Regions from separate parts of the Streptomyces sp. YPW6 genome, predicted to be linked through region 2. Evidence: riboswitches for the same ligand, from Rfam matches in the RefSeq annotation. Region 2 holds a riboswitch; each other region holds the start of a gene.

Region 1 (5,680 bases), 1.3 Mb from region 2:
CGGGTCTCGTCCTGCGGGTCGGTGGAGGCCTGGAGCTCGGCGAGATAGCCCGTGCGCTCCAGGACGGCTTCCAGCACGACGGCCGGTCCGGCGCCGGACTCGACGATCGTGCGCAGCTCCTCCATCAGCGTGTTGAACCGCTTGACGGCGTTGGAGGAACGGGCCGCCATGCCGTACGCCTCGTCGACGCGGCGCAGCGCCTGCGGGAAGGAGATCTTCTCGCGCAGCGACAGGGCGTCGATCATGGCTTCGGCGCGGTCCCCGATGCCGCGCTTGGGGACGTTGAGGATGCGGCGGAGCGGGACGCTGTCCTCGGGGTTGGCGAGGACCCTCAGATAGGCCAGGACGTCCCGGACCTCCTTGCGCTCGTAGAAGCGCACGCCGCCGACGACCTTGTAGGGCAGGCCGACGCGGATGAAGACCTCTTCGAAGACACGGGACTGGGCGTTGGTCCGGTAGAAGACGGCGACGTCGCCCGCCTTGGCGTCGCCCGCGTCGGTGAGCCGGTCGATCTCGTCGGCGACGAACTGCGCCTCGTCGTGCTCGGTGTCGGCGACATAGCCGGTGATGCGGGCGCCGGTGCCGGCGTTGGTCCACAGGTTCTTCGGGCGGCGGCTCTCGTTGCGCTCGATGACGGCGTTGGCGGCGGAGAGGATCGTCTGCGTGGAGCGGTAGTTCTGCTCCAGCAGGATCGTGGTCGCGCTCGGGTAGTCCTCCTCGAACTGGAGGATGTTGCGGATGGTCGCGCCCCGGAAGGCGTAGATCGACTGGTCCGCGTCACCGACCACGCACAGCTCGGCGGGGGCGTCGTCCTCGCCGGCCGGGCCGACCAGCTCACGGACCAGCGTGTACTGGGCGTGGTTGGTGTCCTGGTACTCGTCGACGAGGACGTGGCGGAAGCGGCGGCGGTAGTGCTCGGCGACGTCCGGGAAGGCCTGGAGGAGGTGGACCGTCGTCATGATGATGTCGTCGAAGTCCAGGGCGTTGGCCTCGCGGAGGCGGGCCTGGTAGAGCGCGTACGCCTGGGCGAGGGTCTTCTCGAAACCATCCGCGGCCTGCCCGGCGAAGGTCTCCTCGTCGATGAGCTCGTTCTTGAGGTTGGAGACCTTGGCGGTGAAGGACTTGGGCGGATAGCGCTTGGGGTCCAGGTCCAGATCGCGGCAGACCAGGGCCATCAGGCGCTTGGAGTCGGCGGCGTCGTAGATCGAGAAGGACGAGGTGAAGCCGAGCTTCTTCGACTCGCGGCGCAGGATGCGGACGCACGCGCTGTGGAAGGTCATGACCCACATGGCGCCCGCGCGCGGACCCACGAGCTGCTCGACGCGCTCCTTCATCTCGCCCGCGGCCTTGTTGGTGAAGGTGATCGCGAGGATCTGCCCGGGGTGCGTGCCGCGCTCGGCCAGCAGGTGGGCGATGCGGTGGGTGAGCACCCGGGTCTTGCCGGAACCGGCCCCGGCGACGATGAGCAGCGGGGATCCGGCGTGCACGACGGCGGCGCGCTGCTCGGTGTTCAGTCCTTCGAGCAGCCCGGCGGAATCGATTGCCGGGCGCGGGTGGCCGTCCCGGTAGTACCCGTCGCGGGGCGGCGGGGGCGCGTCGTAGACACCCTCGAAGAGTCCCTCCGGCACCGCTTCGGGCGCGTGGTCCTCGGGGGGCGGCGGGGGGCCGTCCTCCGCGGGCTGGAGGCCGGTCAGGAAACTGTCGTCAAAGAGGCTGCTCATCGCCTCCCGAGTCTAGGCGGCCGGACCGACAACCTTCCGCCGAAGCCGGGAAGCGGTCGGCAGCGGCCGCCGGGACCCGGGGAACCGCCCGCCCGTCACCCGTACGCACGGAGAGCGGACGTCCACGGTCCGTGAAGGACGGCCCGGTCGGAGGGGGTGCCGGACCTCCGATCCGGACAGGTCACGAAAATGTATCGGGCATATCGCTCATCGTCCTTCCCAGCGGTGGGGCGCTTTGGCTAGCGTGCTCGGTCAGGTGATCCGTACCTCCCTGAGGCGAACCGCGCCTGACGGACACCTCTGCCGAATCCGCGCCGCCTCCCCGGCGGTCCGGAACCGGGGACCCACACGCAGCACCGGGGTGAATCGGCCCGCACTCCCGTATGCGGACCGTAGGACAGCCTTCCGTTCCGTCCGAACCCGACAGCTAACCCGGTAGGCGGTCCACGGAAGGAGATGCCGGTCTTGGCATCGCATCGCAAGCCGCGCACGAAGGTGCGCACCACCACCCCCGCCGTCGGACTGACGACGGCCGCGCTGGCCTCGGTGACGCTGCTCTCCACGCAGAGCGCCACGGCGGCGCCCGCGGAGCCGAAGCCCGCCATCGAGGACGTGCAGAAGAAGGTCGACGCCCTGTACCGGCAGGCGGGCACGGCCACCCAGGAGTACAACCGGGCCAAGGCCGCCTCCTCGTCGCAGCAGAAGAAGGTCGACGGGCTGCTCGCGGACGTGGCGAAGCGGACCGAGAAGATCAACGAGGCGCGCCGGGCGCTGGGCTCCTACGCGGCGGCCCAGTACCGCAGCGGCGGCATCGCTCCCACGGCGACGTTCTTCCTCGCGGACGACCCGCAGGGGTACTTCGACCAGAGCCGGCTGATGGACCGGGCGACGCAGCGGCAGCAGATGGCCCTGAGTGACTTCCGTACGCAGCAGGCCTCGGCGGCGAAGAAGCGCGCGGAGGCCGTGAAGAGTCTGGAGACCCTCACCGAGACGCAGGCCACGCTCGCCTCCAGCAAGAAGGACGTCCAGGCCAAGCTGACCGAGGCGCGCGAGCTGCTGTCCCGGCTGACCGCCGAGGAGAAGGCGCGGCTGGCGGAGCTGGAGCGGCGGAAGGAGGCCGAGGCGAAGGAGAAGGCGGCGAAGCTGGCCGCCCGCCAGGCCGCCGAGGCGAAGCAGAAGGCCGAGGCCGAGGAGCAGGCCCGCGAGGAGGCGGCGCGGGATTCCGGCGGCGGTCCGGGATCCGGATCGGGCACCGGTACGGGCACGGACACGGGGTCCGGGTCCGGTACGGACAGCGGTTACGCCGCCAAGGCGGAGAAGGTGCTGGCCTTCGCCCGCGCCCAGATCGGCAAGCCGTACGTGTGGGGGGCCTCGGGTCCCGCCAGCTACGACTGCTCGGGGCTGACGCAGGCGGCCTGGCGGGAGGCGGGCGTGACCCTGCCCCGGACCACCTGGGACCAGGTCGAGGTCGGCACGCGGGTCGCCACGTCCGACCTCCGGCCCGGGGACCTGGTGTTCTTCTACGACGACATCAGCCACGTCGGCATCTACAAGGGCGACGGGATGATGATCCACGCCCCGAAGCCCGGTGCGAACGTGCGCGAGGAGTCGATCTACTACATGCCGATCTACGGGAGCGTCCGCCCGGCGTGACCCGGTGTCCGGACCTGAGGCCGCCCCCCGGACGACCGGGACCGGCCTCAGGTCCAGACCGTGGCGATGAAGATGTTGGCGGTCGTCAGGGCGCCGACCGCGATGAACGGGCCCTTGCCCGTCTTCTCCTCGTCGCGCTTGACGTAGACCAGGGCGAGGATCACGACCAGCAGCGCCAGCTTGATACCGACCTTGACGTTGTTCACGGTCTGGTCGTCGGCCTGGTTGAGGCCGACCAGGACCATGCCGGTGACCAGCATGGTCAGCGCGCCGTGCAGCATCGCGGGGGTGAAGCGCGCGGCCCCGGACCCCATGGCCTTCATCTGCGTCAGGAAGCCGCCCAGCAGGGAGGCGATGCCGATGATGTGCAGGGCGACGAAGACATTGATGAGTACGTCCATGGCTCGGCAGCCTAGCCATGGCCAAAGTTTTACCCTTCAGTGAGGTAAGCCTTCCTCGCCCGCCCCCGGCCTCTCTCCCCCCTGATGGCTCGGCCTCCTTGACGGCTTCGGCCTCTTTGCTGCATTCGGCTTCCTTGCCGCCTACGGCTTCCTTGCCGCCTTCGACTTCCTTGATCGATTCGATCATCCGTGACCGGCGAAACGTCACATCAGGGCAATACCTGTCATGGCGACTCTTTTCCCCTCGCCAGGATTAGCGTCCATCCCGGACCCGCCGCCGTTTCCCGGCGGACAGCCGAGAGGAAGGATGCCGCCCCCGTGGCAGCGCACCGCAGGTCAGCTCATCGAAAACCCAAGCAGCGCCCGCTCTTCGGCCCTGCTGCCCGCACCGCCGCCACCCTGGCGCTCGCCGGGGCCGCCACCGCCGGATCGGTCACCGGTGCGGGGGCGGCCCCCGCCGAACCGGCCCCCACCGCGGACCAGGTGAAGGCGAAGGTCGACCGGCTCTACCACGACGCCGAGGTCGCCACCGAGAAGTACAACGGAGCGAAGGAGAAGGCGGATGCCGCCACCCGCGCCGTCGACGCCCTGACCGACGAGGCCGCCCGCCGCACCGACCGCCTCAACACCGCCCGGCACGCGCTCGGTTCACTGGCCACCGCGCAGTACCGCTCCGGCACCCTGGATCCGGCCCTGCAACTGGCGCTCTCCTCCGACCCCGACGCCTATCTGCAACGCGCCTCCTACCTCGACCGGGCGGGCGACCGGCAGAGCGGGCTGCTGCGGAACATCAAGCGGCAGGTCTCCCGGATCTCCCAGGTCAAGGCCCGCGCCGACGAGGAGACCGAACGCCTCGCCGCCCGGCGCACCGAACTGCGCGAGCACCGCGCCGCGATCCGCACCAAGCTGGCCGACGCCCGGAAGCTGCTGGCCACCCTGACCGCCGACGAACGGGCCGACGTCGAACGCGCCGCCGACGCCCGGCACGGCGGCGGCCCGGTCCACGCCGACCGCTCCACCGCCCGCAGCGGCCCCGCACCGGCCACCGGCTCCCGCGCCGGGCAGGCCATCGCCTTCGCCCGCGGCGCGATCGGCAAGCCGTACGTCTGGGGCGCGACCGGACCGAACGCCTTCGACTGCTCCGGCCTCACCCAGGCGGCCTGGAAGGCCGCGGGGGTCAGCCTGCCGCGCACCACCTACACCCAGATCAACGCCGGACAGCGCATCCCGCGCTCCCAACTGGCCCCCGGCGATCTGGTGTTCTTCTACTCCGGGATCAGCCATGTCGGCCTCTACATCGGCGGCGGCGAGATGATCCACGCCCCGCGTCCGGGAGCACCGGTGCGCATCGCGCCGATCGACCAGATGCCGTTCGCGGGCGCGACCCGGGTGGCGTAGCCCCGGGCCGCGGCGCCAGGCGCCATGCGCCGGCACCGGGCTCCCGCACCGGACGCCGGCACGAGGCCCCGGTACCGGGCCGGCACGGGCCCCTGGCCCCCGTCCCCGTCCCCTGGCCCCCGGTCTCAGACCAGCCGTCGCGCCGTCGCCCAGCGGGTCAGTTCGTGCCGGTTGGAGAGCTGGAGCTTGCGCAGCACCGCCGAGACGTGCGACTCGACCGTCTTCACCGAGATGAACAGCTGCTTGGCGATCTCCTTGTAGGCGTAGCCGCGGGCGATCAGCCGCAGGACCTCGCGCTCGCGCTGGGTGAGGCGGTCCAGGTCCTCGTCGACCGGCGGGGCGTCCGTGGAGGCGAAGGCGTCCAGGACGAACCCGGCCAGTCGGGGCGAGAAGACCGCGTCGCCCTCCTGGACCCGGAAGACGGAGTCGACGAGGTCGGTGCCGGTGATCGTCTTGGTGACGTAGCCGCGGGCGCCGCCCCGGATCACGCCGATGACGTCCTCGGCC
Region 2 (5,680 bases):
CCGCCGGGTGCGGCGCGGCGTACTCCAGCCCGGAGAAGGAGACCGCGTACGGGGCCTCCTTCGGCGCCGGCAAAGCGGGAGCCGGTGGTCGGGACGCCTCCTGGTCAAGAGCACGCTCTGGAATGCCGTACAGTTGTATTCACCGACGCGGGGTGGAGCAGCTCGGTAGCTCGCTGGGCTCATAACCCAGAGGTCGCAGGTTCAAATCCTGTCCCCGCTACTGAAGATCCGGGCCCGGCACGCAGACAGCGTGCCGGGCCCGAGTCGTTTCCGGAGTCCGGGTCGTTACCCGGGGCGGCGCCCGGCGACGCTTGACCTTGACGCAGCGTAAAGATCTAGCGTTTCCGGCATGGAGTGGTCCATTCAGGAAATCGCCCGGCAGGCCGGCACCACGAGCCGCACGCTCCGGCACTACGGGGACATCGGCCTCCTCGCGCCGAGCCGGACCGGGAGCAACGGTTACCGCTACTACGACCAGGACGCCCTCGTCCGGCTGCAGCGGATCCTGCTGCTGCGGGAGCTCGGGCTGTCGCTGCCCGCCATCAAGGACGTGCTGGAGGGGCAGCGGGACACGGCGGTGGCGCTGCGGGCGCATCTGCGGCTGCTCGAACAGGAGCAGGCGCGCATCGGACGGCAGATCGCCTCGGTGCGGACCACGCTCCACAAGACCCGGGAGGGGATGGAACTCATGGCCGCTGAGGTGTTCGACGGCTTCGACCACACCGCACACGAGCAGGAGGTCACCGAGCGCTGGGGCCGGGGCGCGTACGAGGAGGGCGACCGCTGGTGGCGTTCGCTCGGGGACGGGGAGAGGAAGGCCTTCAGGGACGAGCACGAGGCCATCGCGCGCGACTGGGGCCGCGCCAGGGAGGCCGGGCTCGCCCCCGACGGGCCCGAGGCCCAGAACCTCGCCCGGCGGCACTGCGCCTGGCTCTCCTCGATCAAGGAGCCCAGCCGTTCGTATGTGATCGGGCTCGGGGAGATGTACGTCGCCGATCCGCGCTTCGGCGAGAACTACGATCGCCACGGGGACGGCACCGCCGCCTTCGTCCGGGACGCCCTGACGGCCTACGCGCGGCACCGGCTCTCCGACTGACCGCGACCGGCCGGGCCGCCACCGCCTTTTCCCCCTATTCGGCCGATGCCCGCTCGCCGTCCGGCGCGGCTCCGGGAAGCATGGACGGGGCGCGGTACCGTCCGCAGCCGTGGGTGGACCGGGCAGGAGTGCACAGGTGGGGATGGCCGAGAGGCGGCGCAGCGGAGCGGCGGGGGGCATGGACGCCGTGGGCCGCGCGGTGTTCGGGTCCCGGGAGGGGGAGCTGGCGTCCGGCGGCGGACGGGGCACCGGCCGGTTCGTCCGGATGCTGCCCGCCCTGCTGATCCTCGGCGGGCTGCTGTTCGACTCGCTGGCCCCGCCCAACTTCACCGCCGTCCCCCTGTTCGTCGCGGCCCCGCTGATCGCCGCCCCGTTCTTCTCGCTGTCCCGGACCGTCCGCACCGGGATCGCCGCGATCATCTCGGTCATCGTGATGCGGATCTCCGACGGGACGTCCACCCAGGTGGTCCCGGTCATCGAGACGGTCACCGTGCTCACGGGCTCGGTGCTGGCCATCGTCATCAACGGCGTCGTGCGGCGCGGCAACGAGCAGCTGGCCTCGGCCCGCGCCGTCGCGGAGACCGCCATGCGGGCCGTACTGCCCACGCCGGTCGAGCGGATCGGCGGGCTCCAGGTGGCCGCACGGTACGAGGCGGCGCAGGCGGACGAGTTCGTGGGCGGCGACCTGTACGCCGTCGCGGACACCCCCTACGGCGTGCGGGTGGTGGTCGGCGACGTCCGCGGCAAGGGGCTGGGCGCCGTCGAGGCGGTGGCGGTGATCATCGGGGCGTTCCGGGAGGCCGCCGAGCAGGAGCGTTCGCTGGAGGGTGTCGCCCAGCGGCTGGAGCGGGCGCTGGCACGGGAGGAGACGCGGCGGTACGGGCTGGACGCCATGGAGGGGTTCATCACCGCCGTGCTGGCCGAGATCCCGCCCGGGGCGGCCACGGTCCGCCTGGTCAACCGCGGCCACCCCGAGCCGATCCTGCTGCACGCGGACGGCGCCCTGGAGGTGCTGGCGCCCTCGGTGCCCGCCCTGCCGCTGGGCATGGACCTCGGGGTCTGGCCCGACCGCGCCGACGAGTGGGCGATGCCTCCCGGGGCGACGCTCCTCGCCTTCACGGACGGCCTGTCCGAGGCCCGGGACGCGAACGGGGTCTTCTACGATCCGGCGGCCCGGCTGCGCGGCCGGATCTTCCCGGGGCCGGAGGAGCTGCTGTCGGCGCTGACCGATGACGTACGGCTGCACACCGGCGGGCACGCGACGGACGACATGGCGCTGATCGCGGTCGGCCGGCCGGCGGAGGGGCAGCCCGCGCGGCGGACGACGGTGAAGATCGTGGGCCGGGGCGGCGAGGACGCGGCCCGCTGATGTGACGCGCCCGCGGGGGTCCGTGCCGTTACCTGGAGCCGGGTGGACCACGGGCGATGACACGGTGCGTAATCGAAGGAAACCGCTCCGCATAACAGATGACACACCGTCAGAAAAAGGCGTGTGACTGAGCCCCGGTCAAGTAGCCCGATTCCGCCCGGTTGTGCACCGTACCTCCCACTCCTGTTCGTTAATGATCAACAGGAACGGCTTGGAATCGGGCCCGTGCGTCTATTAACGTTCGATAACGCAGCGCGGTCGTCACAGCCGTCGTCAGGGACGGCGCCGCGCGCGAGCGCCGAATTCCGCAAGGGAACCGGGGAACCACCTACATGGGGTGAATCGGACGCCTGCGTCTCGTGAGAGGCGGAGGGGCCCGTAGGAGACCTTCCTGCTCCGAACCCGTCAGCTAACCCGGTAGGCGAGAAGGAAGGAAAGGAGTGCGCCCACGTGGCGTCCAACCAGCCTGCCCCTGAGGCCCCGTCACCCTTCAGCACCGACAGCTACGGTGGCGCCGAGCGGTCCGTGGGGGAGTGGAATCCCACCGAGGACTCCATCCGTCCCGTGCGCGGCAGGCACCGCGTCGCCAAGCAGCGTGGTCTGGCCCGTAGCTCCACCGTCCTCGGGGTCGGCGTCATAGCGGCCGTCGGAGCCGGTGGCATGGCCACCGCTCAGGACAAGGCGCCCGTCTCCATCTCTCTTCCCGATTCCATCGCGGACAATCTCCCCGACGCCAAGTCCCTACCCGGCGTCGGGACCTTCATGTCCGACGAGGCGGAGGCCGCCCCGGTCGCCGCGGCCGCGCCGCTCACCACCGCCGGGCTCACCAGCGCCGAGGCCGAGCAGGGCGCCGACGCCGGCGAGGCACTGCGCGCCCGGATCCTCCAGCAGGCCGAGCAGCAGCAGGCGAGCGCCGACGCCGAGGCCAAGGCGGCGGCCGAGAAGGCGGCTGCCGAGAAGGCGGCGGAAGAGGCCAAGAAGCAGCAGGACGAGGCCGAGGCCGAAGCCGCCGCGAAGAAGAAGGCGGCAGAGGAAGCGGCGAAGAAGAAGGCGGAGGAGGAGCGTCTCGCCAAGCTCGCCGCCAGCTTCTCCCTGCCGGCCGCCTCGTACACGATCACTTCCACCTACGGTCAGTCCGGCGCGATGTGGTCCTCGGGCCAGCACACCGGCCTCGACTTCGCCGGCGCGGCCGGATCGCCGCTCAAGGCCGTGCACAGTGGCACGATCACGTCGGCCGGCTGGTCCGGTTCGTACGGCTACCGCACGGTGCTCCAGCTCGACGACGGCACGGAGATCTGGTACGCGCACCAGTCCTCGATCGACGTCTCGGTCGGCCAGAAGGTCACGACCGGCGAGACCATCGGCCGCATGGGCGCGACCGGCAACGTGACCGGCGTCCACCTCCACCTGGAGGTCCGCACCGCGGGCGGCTCCGCGATGGACCCGATGGCCTGGCTGAACAGCAAGGGCCTGCAGGTCTGAGCCCCTCGGGCCGGCGCCCGTCGCCGGCCCGCCCCCTCCCGGGCCGGCATCCCTCGCCGGCCCCCCGGGGGCCGTCCTGTGCGGCCCCCGCCCCGAAACCCCGGCAGCCCTGACGCACACCCCCCGACGTCAGGGCTGCCGGTCCGTCCGGGGGAGGCGGCGCCGAGGACGGAAGGAGCCGGTGGCATGGGCGCGAGGGCACGCCGGGCCCGACCGAGCCGGTCGCATCCGGGCGAGGGGCCACGGGCCCGACCGAGCGGTGGCATCCGGGCGTGGAGCTACGGCCCCGGACGGAGCGGAAGCCCTGGCGTCGGGGAACGAGAGGCTACGCGCCCGGATGGAGCAGGCGACGGAATACCGTCTCCCGCCCGGCCCGTTGAACCCTCACATGACGTCAGCGCGCATCCCTCTCGGCACCTCCGGCCTCCAGGTCTTCCCCCTCGCCCTCGGCGGCAACGTCTTCGGCTGGACGGCGGACGAGAAACAGTCCTTCGCCGTCCTGGACGCCTACGTCGCGGCCGGCGGCAACATCATCGACACCGCCGACGCGTACTCCGCCTGGGTCGAGGGCAACCGGGGCGGTGAGTCGGAGACCGTCATCGGCAAGTGGCTCGCCTCCCGCTCCCACCGGTCCGACATCGTCGTCGCCACCAAGGCCGGTGCCCACCCCGCGTTCCGGGGCCTGTCGGCCGGCACCATCAAGGGCGCGGCCGAGGCATCGCTGCGCCGGCTCGGCACCGACCACATCGACCTCTTCTACACGCACTTCGACGACGAGACCGTTCCGGTCGAGGAGATCATCACCGCCCTCGACCAGCTGGTGAAGGACGGCAAGGTGCGCCACATCGCCGCCTCCAACATCAGCCCCGAGCGCCTCGCCGCCTCCCTCGACTTCTCCGAGCGCGAGGGCCTCGCCCGGTACGTCGCGCTCCAGCCGCACTACAACCTGGTCTCCCGCGACACGTACGAGGGGGCCCTCCAGGACACCGCGGCCGCCGCGGGCCTCGCCGCCCTCCCGTACTTCGCGCTCGCCTCCGGCTTCCTCACCGGCAAGTACCGCGCCGGTACCACGGTGGAGAGCGCGCGCTCCGCGAAGGCGGGCGGCCACCTGGAGTCGGAGCGGGGACGCAAGGTGCTGGCCGCCCTCGACCAGGTGGCCGGGGAACGGAACGCCGAGATCGCGACCGTCGCCCTCGCCTGGCTCGCCGCGCAGCCGACCGTCGCCGCCCCGATCGCCTCCGCGCGGACCGTCGAACAGCTCCCCGCCCTCATGGCGGTCGCCGACCTGCGGCTGACGGACCGGGAGATCGCCCTGCTCACCGAGGCGTCGGCCTGACGGAGCCGGGGTCGCCGTGCCCGTGCCCGTATCCGTAGGGATGGGCCTGGGGCTGCCCGTACTGCGCGCCGTAGCCGGGACCGTATCCGGGTGCGGCGCCGTGGCCCTGCCCCGGACCGCTTCCGTACCCGGGGGCGTACGGCTGGGAGGGGGGCCGGCCGTACGGCGTCGGCGCGTGGTGGCCGTGGTGGCCGTGGTGCGGTCCCCGGTGGGACGTGAGACGGGCCGCGTGGGTCAGGGCCGGGGCCGCGACGCCCCGGCGCTGCCACAGGTGGTGCAGCAACTCCCGCTCGCGGGCGCCGAAGTCCGGGCCCACCGCGCCGTGGCGGGCCCGGCGGCGCAGGCCCGCGAGCGAGGTCGCGAACGACTCGTACTCCGCGACCGCGCGGGCCGCCGC
Region 3 (5,680 bases), 2.6 Mb from region 2:
GCGACGGCTTCGGGCACCCGGTGGGCGGGGACGGCGATGACGGCGAGGTCGATCTGTTCGTCGATCTCGCCGAGCGAGCGGTGGGCGGGGACCCCGTCGAGCGTGGCCGGGCCCTCGTCGAAGGCGCGGTTCACCGCGTAGGCGCGGCCGGTGTAGCCGGCGGCGAGGAGGTTGCGCAGGACCGTGCGGCCCACTCCACCGGGGGTGCGGCCGGTGCCGATGACCGCGACGGAACCGGGCGCGAGGAGGCGCTGCACCGAGCGGGCCTCGGCGCGCTGTTCGCGGCCGCGCTGGACGGCGAGGGACTTCTCGGTGGGTTCGAGGTCGAGGGTGAGGTGGACGGAGCCGTCCTCGAAGCTGCGCCGCTGGGTGTACCCGGCGTCCCGGAACACCTTGATCATCTTGTTGTTGGCGGGGAGCACCTCGGCGGCGAAGCGCCGGATGCCGCGCTCGCGGGCGACCGCGGCGATGTGTTCCAGCAGCGCCGAGGCGACCCCGCGGCCCTGGTGGGCGTCCTGCACGAGGAAGGCGACCTCGGCCTCGTCGGCGGGGGCGGAGGCGGGGCGGCCCCGGTCGTCGATGCGGTCGTAGCGGACGGTCCCGATGAACTCGCCGCCGGTCGTGACGGCCAGTCCCACCCGGTCGACGTAGTCGTGATGGGTGAAGCGGTGCACGTCCCGGTCCGATAGGCGGGGATACGGGGCGAAGAAGCGGTAGTACTTCGACTCGTCGGACACCTGCTCGTAGAAGCTGACCAGTCGCTCGGCGTCGTCCGTGGTGATCGGCCTGATGCGTGCGGTGCCCCCGTCACGGAGCACCACGTCCGCTTCCCAGTGGTCGGGGTACGCGAGATGCGGACGCTGTTCCGGCGTGGGCTCCATGGCCAAAGCCTACGGCCGGACCGGAGGCCGGGCACAGCACCACGCACCGCATGAGAGACTGGTCTAGACAACCGTTGATATGTGAAGGGCAGAACCATGGCTGAGCGCCGCGTAAACGTCGGTTGGGCCGAGGGCCTGCACGCCCGCCCCGCTTCCATCTTCGTCCGTGCCGCCACGGCCTCCGGCGTCCCCGTGACGATCGCCAAGGCCGACGGCAACCCGGTGAACGCCGCCTCCATGCTGGCCGTGCTCGGCCTGGGCGCGCAGGGTGGCGAGGAGATCGTGCTCGCGTCCGACGCGGACGACGCCGAGGCCGCCCTGGACCGGCTGGCGAAGCTGGTCGCCGAGGGCCTGGAAGAGCTCCCGGAGACCGTCTGACCCCTCCGCCTCCGGTCCGTCCGGATGCGACCCGCGCGAGAGCCGTGACCTCGTGAAGGGGTCACGGCTCTTTCGCTTTCGGGAAAGAGCCGTTTCTCGAAAATGCGGGCAGCACGAAAGCGCACTTCGGAATTACTCTTCTTTGTATACGGCGCTTCTGTTAATGCCGGACACCCGCCGTGTTTACGCCGTGTTGCGAACTCCTCACCGGAGGAACGGGAGCGGTGCGGCGCGCCGCGAGATCCGGGCGGCGGAGCCGGTGCTCGGCGGTGGAGCGTTCCGCGTGCTGGGCGGTGAGCGCCCTCGCGCGTTCGGCGTCGCCGCGCGCCACGGCGTCCACGATCGCACCGCGCTCGGCCCAGGACTCGACCGGCCTGACCGGCTGCTCGACCAGGTACATCCAGGCGATCTTGTGCCGGAGCTGGGTGAGCAGCGCGATGAGCCCGGGACTGCCTGAGGCCTGGGCGAGGGTCTCGTGGAACCAGCCGCCCAGCGAGCGCAGATCCTCCCCCTCACCCCGGCGGGCCCGCTCCTGGCCCAGCCTGACCAGACCGCGGAGCACCTTGAGGTGGGCCTCGGTGCGGCGGTGGGCGGCGCGGGCCGCCCCCAGCGGCTCCAGGAGCATCCGCACCTCCAGGAGGTCGGCGGCCTCCTGCGCGGTGGGCTCGGCGACACAGGCGCCGGCATGTCTGCGGGTGACCACGAAACCCTCGGACTCCAGTGTGCGCAGCGCCTCGCGGACCGGGACCCGGGAGACCCCGTAGCGGCGGGCCAGCAGCTCCTCGGTGAGGCGGCTGCCGCGCTCGTAGACACCGGAGACGATGTCGTCACGGATTGCCGTGCATACCGAATGCGCGGGAATGCGCATATCCGAACCTCCGCCTTGATCCCCGCGAAACGCGGCCGCCCGACGTCTGTTCCGTGACTCTATGACAATCCGCTGGAATTTCCGATGGCAGGCCGGAATCGAGGGATATCTTCACGCGGGAATGCCCGAAGGCCCCGGGCGGGTGCCGGGGCCTTCGGACGGTGGGTGGCGCGGGGTGGGTCAGACGTTCAGACCGTGGGAGCGCAGGTAGGCGACGGGGTCCATGTCGGAGCCGTAGTCGGGGGTGGTGCGGGCCTCGAAGTGCAGGTGCGGGCCGGTGGAGTTGCCCGTGGAGCCGGAGAGGCCGATCTGCTGGCCGGAGGAGACGCTCTGGCCGACGGAGACGCCGATGGAGGAGAGGTGGCCGTACTGGGTGTAGGTGCCGTCCGCCATCCGGAGCACGATGTTGTTGCCGTACGCACCGCCCCAGCCGGCCTCGACGACGGTACCGGCGCCGACGGCGACGACGGAACTGCCGGACGCGGCCTGGAAGTCCACGCCGGAGTGGCTGCCGGAGGACCAGAGGGAGCCGCCCGCGTTGTAGCCGGTGGTGACGTGGGAGCCGGCGACCGGGAGGTGGAAGGCGTTCAGCCGGGCGCGCTCGGCGGCGCGGGCGGCACGGGCCTTCTCCTCGCGGATCTCCTTGGCGCGGGCTTCGGCCTTGCGCTCGGCCTCGGCCTTCGCCTTGGCCTTGGCGGCCTTCTCGCGGGCCTCGGCGGCGGCCTTGGCCTTGGCCTTGGCGGCCGCGTCGGCCTGCCGCTGCTGGGCGTCGGCCTGTGCGTCGATCTGCTCGGCGAGGGCGGCGTCGAGGGACAGAGCCTGGGTGAGGCCGGTGTCGGCGACCTTGGTGGCCTCGGTGTCCGCGGCGAGGGCCGGGGAGGACAGCGAGCCGAGGACTCCGGTGGTGGCCAGGGCCGCGATGCCTGCGGCCCGGACGCTCCGGCGCGTGAGGCGGCTCGGGGCACGGTGCTTCCCGGTGGCACGGGTGAACGCCATGGAGGGGCTGGTTCCTTTCCTTCCTTCTCGCCTACCGGGTTAGCTGACGGGTTCGGAGCAGGAAGGTCTCCTACGGATGCCCGCGCCGGTTGCGCGGTACGGGCCCCCGATTCACCCCAGGGACTGCGTGGGTCCCCGGCTCCCCAGGCTCGCGCCTGACGGGGACTCGGCGATGACTGCCCGGCGCCGCGGCTGCGGCATACGGGTGACGGACAGCCGGGCCGACGCTAGGCGGGGCGACTTCCCATCACCAAACGGACAAGGGGATTTGTCGCACATCCCACAGGGCAGACAGGCAACCAAGCCAACAAAGAGGACCAAAAGGGACCAAGCGCACCAAAGCTCAGGACCCCGACGAAAACTCTTTCGTCGGGGTCCTGTTCACGGCAGGGGTCGCACAGGTTCACGGCAGGCTTCGCGCGGGTTCACCACCGGGGCCGGGCGGGCTCATCGCCGGGCTCGTCCGGGTCGCCCCCGGACGGCCGTGCGGGGCGGGGAGTCAGCCGGTGACGACGGTCACCTCTCCGATCCCGAGGGCCTTCACCGGCTCGGCGATCTGCGCGGCGTCCCCCACGAGGACCGTGACCAGGCGGTCCACCGGGAAGGCGTTGACCACGGCGGCGGTCGCCTCCACGGTGCCCGTCTCGGCGAGCCGGGCGTAGAGGTGGGCCTGGTAGTCGTCGGGGAGGTGCTGCTCGACCTGATCGGCCAGGGTGCTCGCGACGGAGGCGGCGGTCTCGAACTTCAGCGGGGCGACACCCACCAGGTTCTGCACGGCCGTCTCCCGCTCGGCGTCGGTCAGCCCCTCGGCGGCCAGCGTCCGCAGGACCTTCCAGAGGTCCTCCAGGGCCGGTCCGGTGGACTCCGTGTCCACCGAGCCGCTGATCGCGAGCATCGCCGCGCCGCCCGAGTCCGGGCCGGAGGAGCGCAGCACCTGGCTGAAGGCGCGCACACCGTAGGTGTAGCCCTTCTCCTCGCGCAGCACCCGGTCCAGCCGGGAGGTGAGGGTGCCGCCCAGGCAGTACGTGCCGAGCACCTGAGCGGGCCACACGCGCTCGTGCCGGTCGGCGCCGATGCGACCGATCAGCAGCTGTGTCTGGACCGCGCCGGGGCGGTCCACGACGACGACGCGGCCGGTGTCGTCCGCGGTGATCGGCGGCACCGGCCGGGCCTGGGCGGTGTTGCCGGACCAGTCGCCGAGGGTCTCCGCCAGCAGGGCGTCGAGGTCGATGCCGGTCAGGTCGCCGACGATCACGGCGGTGGCGGTGGACGGGCGGATGTGGGCCTCGAAGAAGGCGCGCACGGCGGCCGCGTCGATCCGCCGGACCGTCTCCTCGGTGCCCAGGCGCGGGCGGGACATCCGGGCGGTGGCCGGGAACAGCTCCTTGGAGAGCTGCTTGGCGGCGCGCCGGGAAGGGTTGGCGTGCTCGTGCGGGATCTCGTCGAGGCGGTTGCCCACCAGGCGCTCGATCTCGCTCTCCGCGAAGGCGGGAGCCCGCAGCGCCTCGGCGACCAGGCCGAGCGCCTTGGCCAGCCGGGAGGCCGGGACCTCCAGGGAGACCCGGAGGCCGGGGTGGTCGGCGTGCGCGTCGAGCGTGGCTCCGCAGCGCTCCAGCTCGGCGGCGAACTCCTCGGCGCTGTGCTTGTCGGTGCCCTCGGAGAGTGCCCGCGACATGATCGTGGCCACGCCGTCCAGGCCCTCGGGCTCGGCCTCCAGCGGCGCGTCGAGGAAGATCTCCACGGCGACGACCTGCTGGCCGGGGCGGTGGCAGCGCAGCACGGTCAGCCCGTTGGGCAGAGTGCCCCGCTCGGGCGCCGGGAAGGCCCAGGGGCGGGCCGTGCCGGGGGTGGGCTGCGGGTGGAACTCCATGGCTACTCCAGTCACGGCGGCGTCGCTCACTTGGCCGCCCCCTCGTGCGCGTCGGTGCCTTCTTCGCCCTCGGCGGCCTCGTCGGCCGGCTCGATGGGCTCGTAGACCAGCACGGCCCGGTTGTCGGGACGCAGGGCCGCGGCGGCCGCCGCGCGCACCTCCTCCGCGGTGACGTCCAGGACGCGGCCCACGGCGGTCAGGGCCAGCTGCGGGTCGCCGAACAGGACGGCGTAGCGGCACAGTTCGTCGGCGCGCCCGGCGACGGTGCCGAGCCGGTCGAGCCATTCGCGCTCCAACTGCGCCTGGGCCCGCTCCATTTCCCCGGGCGTGGGACCTTCGGCGGCGAACCGGGCCAGCTCCTCGTCGACGGCGGCCTCGATCGTCTCCACCTCGACGCCGCCGGAGGTCTTGACGTCCAGCCAGCCCAGCGAGGGAGCCCCGGCGAGCCGCAGCAGGCCGAAGCCCGCCGCCACGGCCGTACGGTCGCGCCGGACCAGGCGGTTGTGCAGCCGGGAGGACTCGCCGCCGCCCAGCACGGTCAGCGCCAGGTCCGCGGCGTCGCAGGCGCGGGTGCCGTCGTGCGGGAGCCGGTAGGCGGCCATCAGGGCGCGCGCCGGAACCTCCTCGTGGACCACTTCGCGCAGCTGCTCACCGATGATCTCGGGCAGTGTCCCGTCGCGCGGCGGC

What was found. A riboswitch is a leader RNA that binds a small molecule or an ion and turns the genes downstream of it on or off. The one in region 2 is predicted to bind cyclic di-AMP.
Positions count from the first base shown of each region.
Region 1: another riboswitch for cyclic di-AMP. It lies ahead of KME66_RS11930 (C40 family peptidase); the one in region 2 lies ahead of KME66_RS17930 (M23 family metallopeptidase).
Region 3: another riboswitch for cyclic di-AMP. It lies ahead of KME66_RS06410 (M23 family metallopeptidase); the one in region 2 lies ahead of KME66_RS17930 (M23 family metallopeptidase).

Region 1 covers NZ_CP076457.1:2,764,894-2,770,573, forward strand. Annotated here, with positions in the region: gene pcrA (DNA helicase PcrA) at 1-1,721, opposite strand, end outside; cyclic di-AMP (ydaO/yuaA leader) riboswitch at 2,024-2,179, shown strand; gene KME66_RS11930 (C40 family peptidase) at 2,178-3,374, shown strand; gene KME66_RS11935 (hypothetical protein) at 3,422-3,775, opposite strand; gene KME66_RS11940 (C40 family peptidase) at 4,094-5,173, shown strand; gene KME66_RS11945 (response regulator transcription factor) at 5,299-5,680, opposite strand, start outside.
Region 2 covers NZ_CP076457.1:4,040,050-4,045,729, forward strand. Annotated here, with positions in the region: tRNA gene KME66_RS17915 (tRNA-Met) at 147-220, shown strand; gene KME66_RS17920 (MerR family transcriptional regulator) at 350-1,096, shown strand; gene KME66_RS17925 (PP2C family protein-serine/threonine phosphatase) at 1,239-2,465, shown strand; cyclic di-AMP (ydaO/yuaA leader) riboswitch at 2,752-2,904, shown strand; gene KME66_RS17930 (M23 family metallopeptidase) at 2,916-3,947, shown strand; gene KME66_RS17935 (aldo/keto reductase) at 4,336-5,283, shown strand; gene KME66_RS17940 (PrsW family glutamic-type intramembrane protease) at 5,264-5,680, opposite strand, start outside.
Region 3 covers NZ_CP076457.1:1,463,590-1,469,269, forward strand. Annotated here, with positions in the region: gene KME66_RS06395 (bifunctional GNAT family N-acetyltransferase/acetate--CoA ligase family protein) at 1-881, opposite strand, end outside; gene KME66_RS06400 (HPr family phosphocarrier protein) at 978-1,259, shown strand; gene KME66_RS06405 (GntR family transcriptional regulator) at 1,420-2,127, opposite strand; gene KME66_RS06410 (M23 family metallopeptidase) at 2,308-3,123, opposite strand; cyclic di-AMP (ydaO/yuaA leader) riboswitch at 3,138-3,305, opposite strand; gene KME66_RS06415 (pitrilysin family protein) at 3,623-4,993, opposite strand; gene KME66_RS06420 (pitrilysin family protein) at 5,020-5,680, opposite strand, start outside.